DNA from 2 places in the Lactococcus sp. AK05 genome. Region 1 is predicted to be linked to the other one. Evidence: predicted binding sites of a transcription regulator. Region 1 holds the regulator's gene; the other holds the start of a gene.
The links. Region 1 encodes Rex, which represses fermentation and respiration genes when NADH is low (regulators of the CRP and FNR family bind a similar motif). Its sites were predicted from a motif close to TTGTGAANTANTTCACAA; they were not measured.
Positions count from the first base shown of each region.

Region 2: the regulator Rex is predicted to act here: its motif matches at 2,964-2,981, upstream of adhE (bifunctional acetaldehyde-CoA/alcohol dehydrogenase).

Region 1 is NZ_JBFTEI010000001.1:608,840-617,456, forward strand. Features, by position in the region: gene AB6B24_RS02915 (phosphatase PAP2 family protein) at 1-226, shown strand, start outside; gene glmS (glutamine--fructose-6-phosphate transaminase (isomerizing)) at 407-2,224, shown strand; gene radC (DNA repair protein RadC) at 2,355-3,035, shown strand; gene AB6B24_RS02930 (redox-sensing transcriptional repressor Rex) at 3,118-3,768, opposite strand; gene AB6B24_RS02935 (Spx/MgsR family RNA polymerase-binding regulatory protein) at 3,993-4,385, shown strand; gene AB6B24_RS02940 (ABC-F family ATP-binding cassette domain-containing protein) at 4,562-6,469, shown strand; gene AB6B24_RS02945 (hypothetical protein) at 6,657-7,253, shown strand; gene AB6B24_RS02950 (hypothetical protein) at 7,201-7,452, shown strand; gene AB6B24_RS02955 (hypothetical protein) at 7,517-7,819, shown strand; gene AB6B24_RS02960 (helix-turn-helix domain-containing protein) at 8,135-8,284, shown strand; gene AB6B24_RS02965 (hypothetical protein) at 8,335-8,520, shown strand.
Region 2 is NZ_JBFTEI010000008.1:32,468-41,084, forward strand. Features, by position in the region: gene AB6B24_RS11400 (ABC transporter permease) at 1-99, shown strand, start outside; gene adhE (bifunctional acetaldehyde-CoA/alcohol dehydrogenase) at 169-2,880, opposite strand; gene AB6B24_RS11410 (lactonase family protein) at 3,112-4,137, opposite strand; gene rpsB (30S ribosomal protein S2) at 4,496-5,263, shown strand; gene tsf (translation elongation factor Ts) at 5,385-6,413, shown strand; gene ezrA (septation ring formation regulator EzrA) at 6,618-8,348, shown strand; gene AB6B24_RS11430 (sigma-70 family RNA polymerase sigma factor) at 8,606-8,617, shown strand, end outside.

The sequences.
Region 1 (8,617 bases):
AAGTATTTTCTTTATCTGTCTAGGAAAACTTAAAAATCGTTCTTCTAAAATTTTATTAGGCATTTTATGTATTATATTAATTGCATTAGTAATGTTTTCAAGAATTTTTGTAGGGGTACATTATCCAAGTGATACAATAGGCGGATTTCTCGAAGGAATTAGTATTCTATTACTTACTTACCCCACATATATTAAGTATCAAGAAAAATCAAAAAAAACCAATTGATATCAATTGGTTTTTATTAATGCCGAAAATAAATTATACCAATTATCGTCTTTTTGAGTTTTATTAGAAGTTTTATACTTGACAACGACAAATAAGTGTAATATAATGCTATTTATAAATAAATATTAGAAAAATAATTAACTATACCAATTTTAACGGTGAGTTAAATGGAGCTTTATTATGTGTGGGATTGTTGGTGTTGTAGGTAGTAAAAATGCAACTGATATTTTGATGCAAGGACTAGAAAAACTTGAATATCGTGGTTATGATTCAGCAGGTATTTTTGTAAATGGTCAAGAAACAGCAGCAAAATTAGTTAAATCTGTCGGACGTATTGCAGACTTAAGAGGAAAGTTAGGGATTGATGTTTCAGGAACAACCGGCATTGGTCACACACGTTGGGCTACTCATGGTAAACCAACGGAAGACAATGCTCATCCACATACTTCAACATCAGGTCGCTTTATTTTAGTACATAATGGTGTGATTGAAAATTTTGTTGAACTTAAAAACGAATTTTTGATGAATGATACTTTTAAAGGACAAACCGATACTGAAATTGCGGTTCATTTAATTGCTAAATTTGCTGAAGAAGAAGGATTATCAACACTTGAAGCATTCAAAAAAGCTCTAAGCTTAATTCAAGGTTCTTATGCCTTTGCTCTTATGGATCGCGAAGATGCAGATGTGATTTATGTTGCCAAAAATAAATCACCATTATTAATCGGCCTTGGTGAAGGTTACAACATGGTCTGCTCAGATGCGATGGCGATGATTCGTGAAACGTCTGAATTTATGGAAATTCACGATAAAGAGCTTGTTGTGTTAACAAAAGATAATGTTACAGTTATGGATTACGAAGGTAATGTACTTTCACGTGAGTCATACACAGCTGAACTTGATTTATCTGACATTGGAAAAGGAACTTATCCTTTCTACATGCTCAAAGAAATTGATGAGCAACCAGCAGTTATGCGTAAACTCATTGCGACTTATGCAAATGAAGATGGAACAATGAAAGTTGATCAAGACATTATCAAAGGAATTCAAGAGGCTGATCGTATTTATATTATTGCCGCAGGAACGTCTTATCATGCAGGTTTTGGGGCAAAAATGATGCTTGAATCTTTGACAAATACACCGGTTGAACTTGGTCTTGCTTCAGAATGGGGCTATGATATGCCTTTGTTGAGTCAAAAACCATTCTTTATTTTCCTTTCACAGTCTGGTGAAACGGCTGACAGCCGTCAGGTTTTAGTAAAAGTAAATGAATTAGGACTTCCAAGCTTAACAGTTACAAATGTTCCCGGTTCTACTTTGTCACGCGAAGCAACTTATACAATGTTAATCGGTGCTGGACCAGAAATTGCAGTTGCTTCAACCAAAGCATATACAGGACAAATTGCAACTTTGGCTTTTCTTGCAAAGGCAGTTGGTGAGGCTGAAGGGGAAGTTAAAGCAAAAGAATTTGATTTAGTTAAAGAATTGTCTTTCGTTGCTCAATCAATTGAAGCCACTTTATCTGAAAAGGATGAAATTGCAGCAATTGTAGCTGACTTATTGCCAACTACTCGCAATGCCTTCTATATTGGTCGAAAACAAGATTATTATGTAGCAATGGAAGCTTCTCTCAAATTAAAAGAAATTTCTTATATTCAATGTGAAGGATTTGCTGCTGGAGAATTAAAACATGGAACGATTTCATTGATTGAAAAAGGAACTCCAGTACTTGCTTTAATTTCTAATAATGAAGAAGTAGCAGCTCATACTCGTGGAAATGTAATGGAAACAGTGGCTCGTGGAGCCTCAGCTATCACAATTGTTGAAGAAGGAGTGGCTCGTGAAGATGATACAATTGTTGTCAACCAAGTTCATCCTTATTTGTCAGCAATTTCAATGGTTATTCCAACACAATTAATTGCTTATTATGCTTCAATGCAACGTGGACTTGATGTTGATAAACCACGTAACTTGGCTAAAGCAGTAACAGTTGAATAAAAGTTACTGACAGAAATTTCTGTCAGTAAAATGATAACTAAAAATAAAAAGTTCTGAGATTCATCAGAACTTTTTTGGTTAATTAATCTTTTGTCAGTGACAAAGGCCAGATTTTTCCGTATATAATAGTATGTATGAACTAAGAGAAAATCCGTATCCGATGCAACCTAGGGAACGCTTAGAATTTTTAGGAGAAGAGTGCTTGTCTGATGTTGAGCTGTTAGCGATATTATTGCGAACAGGGACAAAAAAATACTCATCATTAAATTTGGCCTTGGAAATTCTTCAACATTTTGAAACTTTGGATAATTTGCGCAAAGCTTCGATTAATGAACTCAGAGAAATTTCAGGCATTGGACTGGCAAAATCCATTGAAATTCGAGCAATGATTGAATTTGGAAAAAGGATACAGACCACTAATAGAAAACGTTACGGTCAAGTTTTGAGTTCCAAAGAATATGGCTTGAGTCTTGCTTTTGAAATGCAAAATTTTGAGCAAGAGCATCTTGTGGCGACTTATTTAGATGGTCAAAATAGAATTATTGAAAAAAAGACAATTTTTATAGGGGCGGTTAATCAGGCAACTGCAAGCCCTAGAGAGATTCTTTATCATGCAATAAAAAATCTCTCAGTAGGACTGTTAGTTGCACATAATCATCCCTCAGGAAATTTACGACCCAGTCAGGCTGATAAAATATTTACTGACAAAATAAAAAAATCTTGTGAGGATGTGGGGATTAATTTTATTGACCATATTATTGTAGGGGCTGGTAATTATTTTAGTTTTCGGGAAGAAGAGATCAGAAAATGAAGGATTATATAACAAACAATCACTTCTCGACTATAAAGAAAAAGAACAGTCTATAAAAACTGTTCTTTTATTTTGTACTAATTTAGTTTTCTTGAGCTCCCATGAAAAATAGCAGTGTTTGCAACTCCTTAGTTAAATCAATTGATTGAACAACCACATCAGAAGGAACTTTCAAACGAATTGGGGCAAAGTTTAGGAAACCTTTGATACCAGCTTTGACTAGAGTGTCAACAACTTCTTGGGCGTTTTCTTTTCGAACAGAGAGAATTGCCGTTTTGATATCAGATTTCTTAACATTTTTTTCTAAATCAGAAATATTATAAATTGGAATTCCGTCATCTGTTTGTGTTCCAACTAAGGGATTACCAGAAATATCATAGGCTTGCGTAATTCTCATTTTATTTCTATCTTGGAATTGATAATGAAGTAATGCACGACCGAGATTTCCGACACCGATTAGAGCGATATGCGTTTCTTGGTCTTGTCCAAGAAGTTCTCCAAAGAAATCACGGAGCACTTTCGTTTCATAGCCATATCCACGTCGACCTAATTCACCAAATAAAGAGAAATCACGACGAATTGTGGCAGCATCTACTCCGATTTTTTCTGAAATAAGTTGTGAATTTGTGCGTGTCACATTTTCTTCTACAAGACTTTTGAACAGTCGATAGTACTGTGGCAGTCGTTTAGCAGTTGCTTTAGGCAAGCTTTTGCTTGGTTTATGATCAGTCATTGTTATACCTCAAAAATATAATTCGATTTTGTTAAAACTAGTTAATATTTAGTTTCTTTGTGATAATTTTATCAAAAATTTGTGAAATTATCAAACAAAAGGAATGGATTATTCAGTTAAAATGAGAAATTGATTACAATTCTAAAAAAATATTTATTTTATCCTTTTAATTAAGGCGCTTTCATGTTAGAATAGAAATATGAAAAAATAGATAGGGAGAAAATATGATTAAAATTTATCTTAGTGGTTCATGTTCATCTTGTAGAAAAGCTAAAAAATGGTTACGTAAACATCACATTGAATTTGAAGAAATTAATTTATCAAAAGATTTTATGGAAAAAGATGATTTAATCAAAATTTTATCCTTGACTGAAAACGGATTTGAGGATATAATTGCGACCCGAGGGAAAACATACGCATCTTTAAATTATAATTTCGATGAATTAGGACTAGAAAAAGCTTTTGAATTAATTCAGGAAAATCCACGTCTTCTAAAACGACCATTAATTTTTGACGAGGACTGTCTATTGATTGGTTTTAACGAGGATGGAATCAGAGCGTTTATTCCACCAGAAGTTAGGAGAATTGAATTGCGTGAAAGATTAATTTTAGTCTAATATTAATTTTATTTTAGCTTATCAGATTTGGTAAGCTTTTTAATTTCAAGAATTTGGAAGAACTACAAAAAGCTTGCCTTAAATGCTATAATAGAAGGACTGCTTTTCTATCATATGAAAAGGAAAAACGAAGTATTAAAAATATGCTTTGAGATTTAACGAAGAGGATAAATATCATGATTTTACTGCAAGGGAATGGAATTGCACGCACTTTTGGTGGCGATGTTTTATTTGAAAATATCAATTTTAGTTTACAAGACCATTCAAGAATTGCCCTAGTTGGCCGAAATGGAGCTGGTAAGTCAACCTTGCTTAAAATTATTGCTGGAGTTGAAGAAGCGAGTCGCGGAACTGTATCCAAGACCAAAGATTTGACAATGAATTATTTAGCGCAAGATACTGGGCTGAATTCCTCAAGGACAATATTTGCCGAAATGCTCTCTGTTTTTGATTCGCTTCGCCAAATGGAAAAACAATTGCGCCAGATGGAATTGCAAATGGGAGAACTTGCTGGGGATGAATTGACAGCTTTGATGAAACGTTACGATGCTTTATCAGAAGAATTTCGGATGAAAAATGGATTTACTTATGAATCTGAAATTAAGTCTGTCTTAAATGGTTTTCGCTTTGATGAAACAATGTGGGAAAGAGAAATTTCAAGTTTATCGGGGGGACAAAAAACACGTTTGGCTCTTGCTAAGATGTTACTTGAGAGACCACAACTTTTGATTTTGGATGAACCAACTAACCACTTGGATATTGAAACTTTAGCTTGGCTTGAAAATTACCTTAAAAATTACGAAGGTAGTTTATTAATTGTCAGTCATGACCGCTACTTTTTGGATAAAGTGGTTAATGAAGTCTTAGAATTATCTAGAGGAGAATTAACTCGTTTTTCTGGAAATTATTCTCGCTATGTTGAACAAAGAGAGCAAAAACTCTTGTTAGAACTCAAAAATTTTGAAAAACAACAAAAAGAAATTGCTAAATTAGAGGACTATGTTGCCAGAAATTTAGTTCGGGCTTCGACGACTAAAATGGCGCAATCGCGTCGTAAAAAGTTGGAGAAAATGGAGCGTTTAGACGCACCAACAAGTGATGATAAATCGGCCAATGTTACTTTTACTCCTGAAAAAACGTCTGGAAATGTTGTTTTAACCGTTTCAGAAGCAACGGTAGGTTATGAAGATAATCGTCTCTCTGGTCCGATTAACATTGACGAGCGTAAAGGTGAGTCCCTTGCTATTGTTGGACCAAATGGAGTAGGTAAGACAACATTGATTAAGTCAATTGTTGGACAGATTCCATTTTTAGCAGGTCAAGCAAAATTGGGTGCCAATGTTACTTTGGGATATTATGACCAAGAACAAGGAAGATTGACAGCTTCAAATACTGTCTTAGACGAATTATGGAATGAGCATCGCTTACTTAATGAAGTTGAAATTCGCAATATGCTCGGAGCTTTTCTTTTTAGTGGAGATGATGTAAAGAAAACGGTTGGGATGCTTTCTGGTGGTGAAAAAGCCCGTCTTTTACTTGCTAAATTAGCAATGGATCACGATAACTTTTTAGTTTTAGATGAACCAACCAATCACTTGGATATTGATTCACGTGAGGTCTTGGAGAATGCTTTGATTGATTTTCCAGGAACAATCTTGTTTGTTTCTCATGACCGCTATTTCATCAATAGAGTGGCTACCAAAGTTTTAGAAATTGCTCCCGAAGGAAGTACAGAATTTTTGGGAGATTATGATTATTATGTCGAGAAAAAAGAAGAAGTACAAGCTGAGAGTAATTCTTCAGAAAATGGGGAGCCGATAGAAAGTTTAGCTCAACAAGATTTTACAGCTCAGAAAGAAGCTCAAAAGAATCGACGTAAAGTAGAGCGCGAAATCAAGGCTTGTGAAGAGAAACTAGCCGATTTGGAAGCAAAAATTGCAGCTCTATTATTGGAAATGCAAGAAAATACCGCTGATTTTGTTAAATTAGGAGAATTACAAGCTGAAATTGACCTCTTTAATGATGAAAAAGATGAGATAGAAATGACTCTTTTGGAAGCGATGGAAGAATTGGAAAATTTGTAAGTGTTGTGAAGAGAATTTAGTGTAAATATGCTAAAACGCGAAGCTTGAAAGCTTTGCGTTTTTTTATCAAAAAATTCCGAGATTTCGGAAAAAGTCTTTTCGGACATTTTGATTTGATATAATCAGTTTAGAAAATGATTCATGAATAATGAGTGTCGCTCACTCAAATCAAGAAAGGAGAATTCTTATGTTAAATTTAAAATCAAAGGTATTGATTTCGAGCAGTTTGCTGCTGTTGATCGGTATTGGCTGGAGCACGGGAAGATTATTTGAAAAAACACCACAAGTTTTTAGTAAACCGACAATAAATTTGACAATTTCAAATTACTCAGAATTAAATCGGTCGGATAACCAAAACATTCAAGTTCTTGCGAATGTTGACAAAAAGCAAGCTACATCAGCTTTTGACAAAGCAGCTGGGCGAAGGGACACAGACACCCATGTTCAAAAATCAAGCAACGAAAAAGTGACGACAGTTTCGGAAAAGAATAATGGGGTAGTTGTTGCAGTTGAAACAACCAACACAAATACTAATGAAAGCAACACCTTAGTTAATGAAGGCAATAAATTGATTTTAACCAAGACCGTTTATAATACGGTAAGCAAAAAGTATGACACCAAAGTTGCGGAAGTCCCTTTAGGAGTCGGAAACTCAAACATCCAAACAGTGAAAGTAACCTATGGCTCATGGAAATACACGAATATTGCGATTGGGAAGAGTGCATTAGCTTTTGGATTGGGTAGGGCCTCAAGCCGCAGTCAGCAAGCTTGCGACTATTTTTAGAGTTAGTGCTAAAGTAGCCAACGGTTTTATTGCGGGACTCGCTTTGAATACGGCAGGTTTTGGGGATAGAATTGCAAACTATTTAGATAAAAATCATAATGGTTGGATTGGCCTGTATCAACGTTGGAAAAAGGATACTTCTTTCAAAAACGGGTTAGTCGCTCAAAATATCACATATACAGAATGGAAAACAGAATGATATGGAAAAAAAACACCTTATTACATCTCTATTCGGGATTGCTGGGGCGATTTTCGTCCCCAGATTGGCTGCACTTCCAAAAGTTTTATCTGGAAGCCATACGATTGAAATTACCGCATCTAACCTGAGCTACACCTTTTTCGGCGTCTTAGTACTTGCCCTGCTAACAGGAGCAATCAGAAAACAAGAACGCATTTTGACGACTTTCATTAGTCTTGTTATCTTTGGGCTTCCGCTCCTCATCCTCTGGCAACAAAAAGTGGTCTTGAATATCAATGTACTCGTTTGGGGTCTACTTGTTCTTTTGGGTATTGTGCTAGTCGCAGTTTGGATGAGACAAATGATTCAAGACGATAAGAATCAATAAAGAACAGAAAAAATGCAAATCTATATTTTAATGAAACACCCTCAGAAAGCCTGCACTTTGTGATGTGCAGGCTTTTTTATCTGTCCTGAATTTTGAGACACAAGAAATTACGCAATTAGCTACAAAACATCTTGCGTAAACAAAAAGAAGTTAGTTGGCACACTTAGGCAAGAATATTGAATCCAGAATACCCTTTTCTAAGTAATAAGAAAGGGATTTTATAACTTGAATTTATAATTTAACTGCAACAAAAAAAGATAATTTATGAAATCCAGTATAATAAGTTTTGTTAGACTATTGAAAACTGCAGAAATTATGAATAATCCTTATACTCATCTTACAATATTTGACCGTGAAAAGATATATTTGTGGTATTCACAAAAAATTTCACTAGGAGAAATTGCTCATCAATTGAACCGGAGTGCAAATTTCCATCAAGGATTTCTGATAAAATTTCGAGTGTGAATTTTCCTTTTAAGACATCTATTACTTTTCGAGCAGGGCAACTTCGTTTTGTGACAATTTTGTTTTTATCCAATTTGGAATCAAAAATTGCAGCTCTATTATTGGAAATGCAAGAAAATACCGCTGATTTTGTTAAATTAGGAGAATTACAAGCTGAAATTGACCTCTTTAATGATGAAAAAGATGAGATAGAGATGACTCTTTTAGAAGCGATAGAAGAATTGGAAAATTTGTAAGTATTATGAAGAGAATTTAGTGTAAATATGCTAAAATGCGAAGCTTGAAAGCTTTGCGTTTTTTTATTTCGTAATCTAAAAATCCTATATTTAAATA
Region 2 (8,617 bases), on a different contig from region 1:
CTTATTCTACAAATGATTATCTATATGATTATAGGAACATTCACTTTTACTTATGTCTATAATCGTGCAAAAAAGAACGGAATCAATTCACGATATTGAAAAATGCAGAAAAACGCTCTGACAAATTTATCAGAGCGTTTCAATTATTTTATCAATAGATGATTAGTATTAGTATTGATCTAACAACAACTGTTTAATCTCATCAATTCTTGGTTGACGTGGATTAGCAGGAGTACATTGATCATCATAAACAAGGTCAGCCAATTTATCAAGTTCACGTTCAAGGTGAGCTTTATCGACACCATTTCCTGAAAGGGTGATATTAATATCAATGCTATCAGTCAATTTTTTAAGTTCAGCAACCAGAGCTTGCACAGCTTTTTCATCTGAATCATCTTTACCAGCAAATCCCATAAAGCGTGAAATTTCAGCATAGTCCTCTTGAGCACGATATGTTTCATAACGTGGGTAAGGGGTACGTTTAACGTTTCCTGTTACAGCGTTAAATTTAATGACATGTGGCATAGCAATGGCGATGGCAAGACCATGAGGAAGTCCAAATTCACCACCAATTTTATGAGCAAGTGAGTGGTTAATTCCAAGGAAAGCATTAGCGAAGGCCATACCAGCGAGTGTTGCAGCATTGTGCATGTTTTCGCGGGCTTTTTGTCCTTCTTTAGTTGGATGCGCTGGGTCATATTGATAAGACTCAGTCAAGTTTTCAAAGATGAGTTTGATCGCTTGAAGTGAAATTGGTTTTGTATAGTCAGAAGACATAACAGAAACGTAAGATTCAAGCGCGTGTGACATCGCATCAATACCAGACCAAGAAACAGTACGTTTTGGTACAGTCATAACAAACTCAGGGTCAACAATGGCAACTTGTGGTGTTAATTGGTAGTCAGCAAGTGGGTACTTAACATGAGTTTCATCATCAGTGATAACTGCAAATGGAGTCACTTCAGAACCAGTACCAGAAGTAGTAGGAATTGCAACCATTTGTGCTTTATGTGGATGGTAGAATTTAATAATACGTTTACGAATATCGACAAATTTTTGAGCTAATTCTTGGAAAAGTTCTTTCAAACTTGCATCATCAGAAAGGTCAGCTTCACCACGAGCATCATATTCATAAATCAAACGACCAATCTTACCAGCATCGAGAGCAGAACCACCACCAAGACAGATGACAGTGTCAGGCTCAAATTGTTTCATTTGACGAGCGATTGCAATTGCTTCGCTCAAAGTTGGGTCAGGTTGAACAGAGCCATAAATGCTTGTTTCAACTTGAGTTGGGCGGATAGCAAGTTGTTCCAAAACTTTATCAACGAAACCAAATTTAACCATACCAGGGTCAGCAACGATGAAAGCTTTGTGAACGTGTGGCAATTCTTGTAAGTAAGAAATTGCATTTTTTTCGTAGTAAATTTCTTTTGGCAAACGAACCCATTGTGGGCGATTACGACGTTTAGCCACTGTTTTAACATTCAATAGATCGTATGTACTCAAATTGTGTGAAAGTGAATTTTTCCCCCATGAACCAGTTCCAAGTGTAAGTGATGGACGCATTGCATCAGTATAGATATCTCCGACCCCACCAATAGAATCTGGTTGGTTAACGAGGATACGAGAAGCTTCAACTTTTTCGCCATATTCTTTAACGAATGGATCATCCATTGCACCGATTTGAATTGCAGCATTATGTCCAGCACCTTGATAAGCAAGTAAGCTACGTACAATTTCAATTCCTTCTTCACGCGTTTCAGCTTTATAGATTGAAAGCAAAGGAGAAAGTTTTTCTGAAGAAAGTGCTTCACCAATATTTTTCTTATCAAGTTCAAAAAGAAGAACATCTTTATCTTTAGGAACTTTGACACCAGCTTGTTCAGCAATCCATTGACCAGAACGACCAGCAACAGGACCAGTTACTCCAAAACCTTCACCAGCACGTTCAACAAAAACGAAACTTTCAATAGCTTTGTAGTCTTTTTTAGGAACCATATAAGCGCCTTGTTCTTGCATTTTAGCAATAAATTCATCATAAACTGAAGCATCAATAACAGCTGAATTTTCAGTGGCACAAATCATCCCATTATCAAAACGTTTTGAAAGCAAAAGGTCTTCAACGGCACGTTCAATATTTGCAGTAGCATCAACATAAACAGCACCATTACCAGCTCCAACACCGAGTGAAGGGTTACCAGATTTGAGTGCGGCGTTTACCATTCCTGGGCCACCAGTTGCAAGGATTGTTGCAAGTCCACGGTTTTGAATCAAGGCGGTAGTCATGTCAAGGCTTGGTACTTCAATCCATTGAATGAAGTCTTCCGGTGCACCAGCTTCAATCGCAGCATCATAAACAATTTTTGCTGCATGGCTTGAACATTTTTGAGCTTGTGGGTGGAAAGCGAAAACAATAGCATTACGTGTTTTTGCAGTCAATAAAGATTTAAAGATTGCTGTTGATGTTGGATTAGTTGTTGGAACGATACCAGCAAGAACACCGAGAGGGCTTGCGATTTCAACAGATCCAGCAACCTTGTTTTCAGAAATGACACCAACGGTTTTGTCATTTTTAATTGCGTTATAAACAGATTCAGAAGCAAAGTGGTTTTTGGTATCTTTGTCTTCGACAACACCACGACCAGTTTCGTTAACGGCTTCATGAGCGAGTTCTAGAGAATGTTTGCTTGCTGCAAGAGCCATTGCAGCGACAATAGTATCGACTTGAGTTTGTGTATATCCTTCAAATTTAAGAACAGCAGCTTGTGCTTTTTTGACTAATTTGTCAGTATAAGCAACAGCTTCTTGGAATTTTGCGGCTTTTTCTTCAGCGCTTAAAACTTTCTTTGCAGCTGGAGCGGCTTTTTTAGTTGCCATATTTGTAGGTTCTCCTTTGTGATTTCATTCACTTTCTTTTACGTGAATAGTTTAACAAAGTTTTTTATAGATGTCAAGCAATATTGTGATAATTTTTACAAAAATACTCATCAAAAGTTTAGAAAACGGTTTATAACAAGCTTTACTGAAGAAAAAAAAGATTGCTAATTCTTTGATAGGAATTAGCAATCTTTTTAGTTTATCAGTCAAACTTTGTGAAAAAATAAATTTTTATAGTGGTAAAACGCAAGTGATTTCAGGAGCGTAAAAATCTTTTTGTTCCAAAGTTAAAGTACCGGTTTTTTTATCTCGCAAGAAAAGAGATAAATTATCAGATTCTTGATGAGCGACAATGATATAATCTTCAGTTTTGTTGAAATTAAAATCACGAGGGATATGACCTTCAGTATTTGTCCAGCCAATAGTTTCAAGTTTTGTACCAAGAGGGCTTACTTTGTAAGTTGTTAAAGAATCATGTCCACGATTAGAAGTATAGAGGAATTTACCGTCAGATGAAATACGGATGGCAGCAACACCATTTGCTCCATGATAATCTTCAGGTAGGGTGCTAATTGTTTGAAGACGAGCAAAGCGTCCTTTTTCTTCATTGTAACTTAAAACTTCAATTGTTGAATTTAACTCTCCAACCAAATAAGCGATTTTACCATTTGGATGGAAAGTAATATGACGAGCACCCATTCCTTTTTCTGCCCGATAAATTGTAGCAATATTGAGTTTACCTTCACCAATGACATCATAAACAGTGACTTCATCTGTTCCCAAATCACAGGTGACAAGTCGTCCGTCAGGAGTCAAATCAGAATAATGAACGTGTGAGCTAGCTTGTTCAGGACGTGGCCCAGAACCGGTATGTTTTACTGTATCCGTTAATCGGAGTGAGCCGTTAGCTTGAATCTTATAAACACGAACTTCTCCAAGATGATAGTTCGCTCCGTAAACTAATTGGCGCGCTTCGTCCACGGCAACATAGCAGAGTGGAGCTCCCGTGGTTGTGACATTTCCGAGATGAGTGGCAGTTTCGCCATCAAAATCAAAGGCGGCGATTCCTCCGCCATTACTATCTGCTGCACAAGTATAGAGGTGTCCCTTTTCATCGAGAGTGATATAAGTAGGGTTTTGAACCGCAGCGACTTCATTTAATGATGATAATTCAGCAGCTTTAGTGTCCAAAAGAACACTGTATACGCCTTTAGATACACGTTTTGTATAGCCGCCTAAAAGGATTTTTTCTTTCATATTTCTCTCCTCATAAACTAATTTATTTACTATAATTATTTTATCACAAAAAAAGCGGTTTCAGCAAAAATATTAATTTTTTTCTTAGAAAAAAATTTAAAAACTTACTCTTTTAGTGATTATAGAGCCTAAATTAACAATTAAATTTGTCAGACAATAGGAGTGGCTAGAAAAATAGATTTACTGAACAATAGAAACATGAATAGATACTTGCAAAAATAGGTCAAACAATGTATAATGATAGAGTTGCTATGCAACCATCTCGCATTTCGTCTCGACAAAGTCGTAGTGTACGCAAGTATTGCGGCTGCGGATGACAGATGAAAGAGGAAAAACTATTTTAAAAGGAGACATTAACATGTCAGTTATTTCAATGAAACAGCTTCTTGAAGCTGGTGTTCACTTCGGTCACCAAACTCGTCGTTGGAACCCAAAAATGAAACCATACATCTTCACAGAACGTAATGGTATCCACGTTATCGACCTTCAAAAAACTGTAAAACTTGTTGACGATGCTTACAACTATGTAAAAAACGCTTCACAAGAAGGTGCAGTAGTTCTTTTTGTTGGTACTAAAAAACAAGCTGCAGAAGCAGTTAAAGAAGAAGCTCTCCGCGCTGGTCAATACTACGTAAACCACCGTTGGTTGGGTGGTATGCTCACTAACTGGAACACTATCCAAACACGTGTGACACGCCTTAAAGAAATCAACAAAATGGAAGAAGAAGGAACTTTCGAAGTTTTACCTAAGAAAGAAGTAGTTCTTCTTAACAAAGAACGCGAACGCCTTGAAAAATTCATCGGTGGTATCGCTGATATGCCTCGTATTCCAGATGTTATGTACATCGTTGACCCACATGCTGAACAAATCGCAGTTAAAGAAGCTAAAACTTTGGGAATCCCAGTTGTAGCAATGGTTGACACAAACGCAGATCCAGAACCAATCGACGTAGTTATCCCTGCAAATGATGACGCTATCCGTGCTGTTAAATTGATTACAGCTAAAATGGCAGACGCTATCATTGAAGGACGTCAAGGTGAAGATGCAGCGGAAGATTTCGTAGCAGAAGAAGCAGCTTCAGAAGAATCACTTGAAGAACTTGCTGAAATCGTTGAAGGTAAATAATTTTAACCTCAATTTATACTAATTAAGTAACTACAACAGGCGAGGCCTTACGCCTCACCTGTTTTTTTAAATAAAACTACTGTCAATACTGACAGAAAAAAACACATAGGAGATTTACAAAATGGCAGTAACAGCAGCTCAAGTAAAAGAATTACGTGAAAAAACTGGTGCAGGAATCATGGACGCTAAACGCGCTCTTGTTGAAACTGACGGAAATATGGAAGCAGCAGCAGAACTTCTTCGTGAAAAAGGGATTGCGAAAGCAGCTAAAAAAGCTGATCGTGTAGCCGCTGAAGGACTTACAGGAATTGCCGTAAACGGAAATGTTGCAGCGATTGTTGAATTGAACTCAGAAACAGACTTCGTAGCAAAAAATGATCAATTTGTTGCCTTGGTTAAAGAAACAGCAGAACTTATTGCGTCTAAAAAACCAGCAACTAACGAAGAAGCATTGGCACTTGAAACAGCTTCAGGTATTACTCTTGAAGCAGAACTTGTTCAAGCGACTGCTACAATCGGAGAAAAAATTACTTTCCGTCGTTTTGCAGTAATTGAAAAAACTGATGCTCAACACTTTGGGGCTTACCAACATAACGGTGGTAAAATTGGGGTTGTTTCTGTCATTGAAGGTGCAGATGAAACACTTGCTAAGCAAGTATCAATGCATATCGCTGCAATGAACCCTACTGTTCTTTCAGCTGATGAACTTGATTCAGAATTTGTTAAAGCTGAATTAGCACAAATGAACCACAAAATTGATGAAGACAACGCTAGCCGTGTACTTGTTAACAAACCAGAACTTCCACACCATGAATTTGGTTCTAAGAGCCAATTGACAGAAGAAGTTCTTGCAGCAGCGAAAGCTTCATTTGAAGAAGAACTCAAAGCTGAAGGAAAACCAGAAAAAATCTGGGACAAAATTCTTCCAGGTAAAATGGCTAAATTCATCGTTGACAATACAAAAGTTGACCAACAATTTGCTCTTCTTGCACAACTTTACATCATGGATGACAGCAAAACTGTCGAAGCTTTCCTTGAATCAAAAGGAGCTAAAGCAATTGCGTTCACACGTTTTGAAGTTGGTGAAGGAATTGAAAAAGCTGAAACAGACTTCGCAGCAGAAGTTGAAGCAGCAAAAGCAGGACTTTAATTTAATTAAAAAGCAGCCTCTAGAGGTTGCTTTTTTTATTTTGAAAATAAAAAACGGCTTTTCGGTTAGAAAACTAAGAAAATAGTGTATTTCTTTGACGCAATATGCTATAATTATATTTGAGATTTTCTATCTATTTAAAATCTATCTAACCTAAGTAATTAAACTATTTTTAAGTAATTAAATCATTTTATGGAGTAAAGCATGTCAAGTACTGTCATTATCCTCATTGTTGTCTTATTAGTTATTCTCGTAGCCTTTTATGCTTTTGCAATATTAATGCGAAAGAAAACAGAAGACCGTATACTAGCCTTAGAAGAGCGAAAGGAATCGCTTTTCGATTTGCCTGTTCAAGAAGAAATTGATTCTGTTAAAAAAATGCATCTTGTCGGACAATCGCAAACGATTTTCCGTGAATGGAACCAAAAATGGCTTGACTTATCATCAAATTCTTTTGCTGATTTGGAAGAACATATTTTTGAAGCTGAACAATTAAACGATTCATTCCATTTTTTCCGTGCTCGTGAATCTGTAGCGGATAGTGAGGCACAAATTGAATTAATGGAAGGTGATGTCGAAGGAATTCGTCAAGGTGTTGCTCAACTTGTTGAACAAGAAAAGCGTAATTCAAATAAAATTCAAGAATCCCTTGATTTATATGATAACTTACGTAGCGATATTGCTGACAATGCAGATTTGTATGGAACAGTTATTACTGAACTTGAAAAACATTTAGCCAATATCGAAACAGAATTTTCTCAGTTTGTAACGCTAAACTCAACGGGTGATCCGATTGAAGCGGCTGAAGTTTTGGAGACTGCTGAAGAACATACGATTGCTTTACGTGCAATTACAGAGCAAATTCCATCATTTATTAAAACAATTGAAAAAGATGTTCCTAAACGACTTGAAGAATTGCAAGAAGCGAGTGATAAATTCGTTGCAGAAGAATACATTCTTCCCGATAATGTCAACATTAAAGAAAGAATGGATGATTTACATAATCATCTCGTTGAAAGTAGTTCATTATTAGAACAATTTGAACTAGATCGAGTAGAAGCTGAACTTGGTTTAATTCAAGAAAAAGTTGAAGAACTTTATGCTATTTTTGAAAGAGAATATAGCGCACGTCGAAATGTTGAAAAACGTTCATCAGTTCTCAAAGAATATATTGAACATATCAGAGCAAATAATAAAAATCTTCTCCTTGAAATTGATCATGTTACACAAGCCTATATCCTTTCTGGAAACGAAAAAGGATATGTTAGAGGTTATCAAGAACATTTAGAATCTCTTGACTCAGATGTCGATGAAATTCTAGGAAATATTCAAGCTAAAACAATGCCTTACTCAATTCTTTCACGTAGAGTAAATTCAGTAGTCAATGCGCTTGAAGATATTGAGAAGAACCAAATTAAGATTAGTGATACCCTTACAGGACTCAGAGATGAAGAAAGAGCAGCTCAAGAAATTGCAGAACGCTTTGATTCTGAACTCCGTACAATAAAACGTTATGTTGAAAAATGTAATCTCCCTGGTCTTCCTAAAGATTATCTCGACTTGTTCTTCACAACAGGAGATCGAGTACAAAATCTGTTCAAAGAATTAGGACGAGTTAGAATCAACATTGATACAATTAATCATCTTGTTGACGTAAGCACTGAAGATATGCACGTTTTAAAAGAAGCAACGACTAATTTGACTGACCATGCGGTATTAGCTGAACAATTGATTCAATATGCTAATCGTTATAAAGCTGCAAATGAACAAGTAGCACAAGGGATCTCAAGAGCGCTTCAATTATTTGAAAACAGCCGTGACTATGATGGTTCATTTGATGAAATTTCAAAAACACTAGAACTTGTAGAACCAGGTGCAGCTTCTAGAATTTCAGGAGTTTATTTTAAAAATAAACCTACTCCTGATTACTTATAAAATAAAAAAAAGCAAGGTTAATAGCCTTGCTTTTATTTATTGGGTTATAAATTCTGAATATTCGTATAATATCGTTAGGTAAAACACGTAAAAATTATTATAATGTAATAAAAGCCATAAAAATGTCTTGGAAGGATAGATATGAAAATAGCTCATTATAATAAGATACTCCCTGACTGTTTATTAGATATACATTCTCCACCCCTATCTTTTTACTAATAAATCAAATAAAGATAATATAAAAGGAGGACTTTCCAATGACATATTAC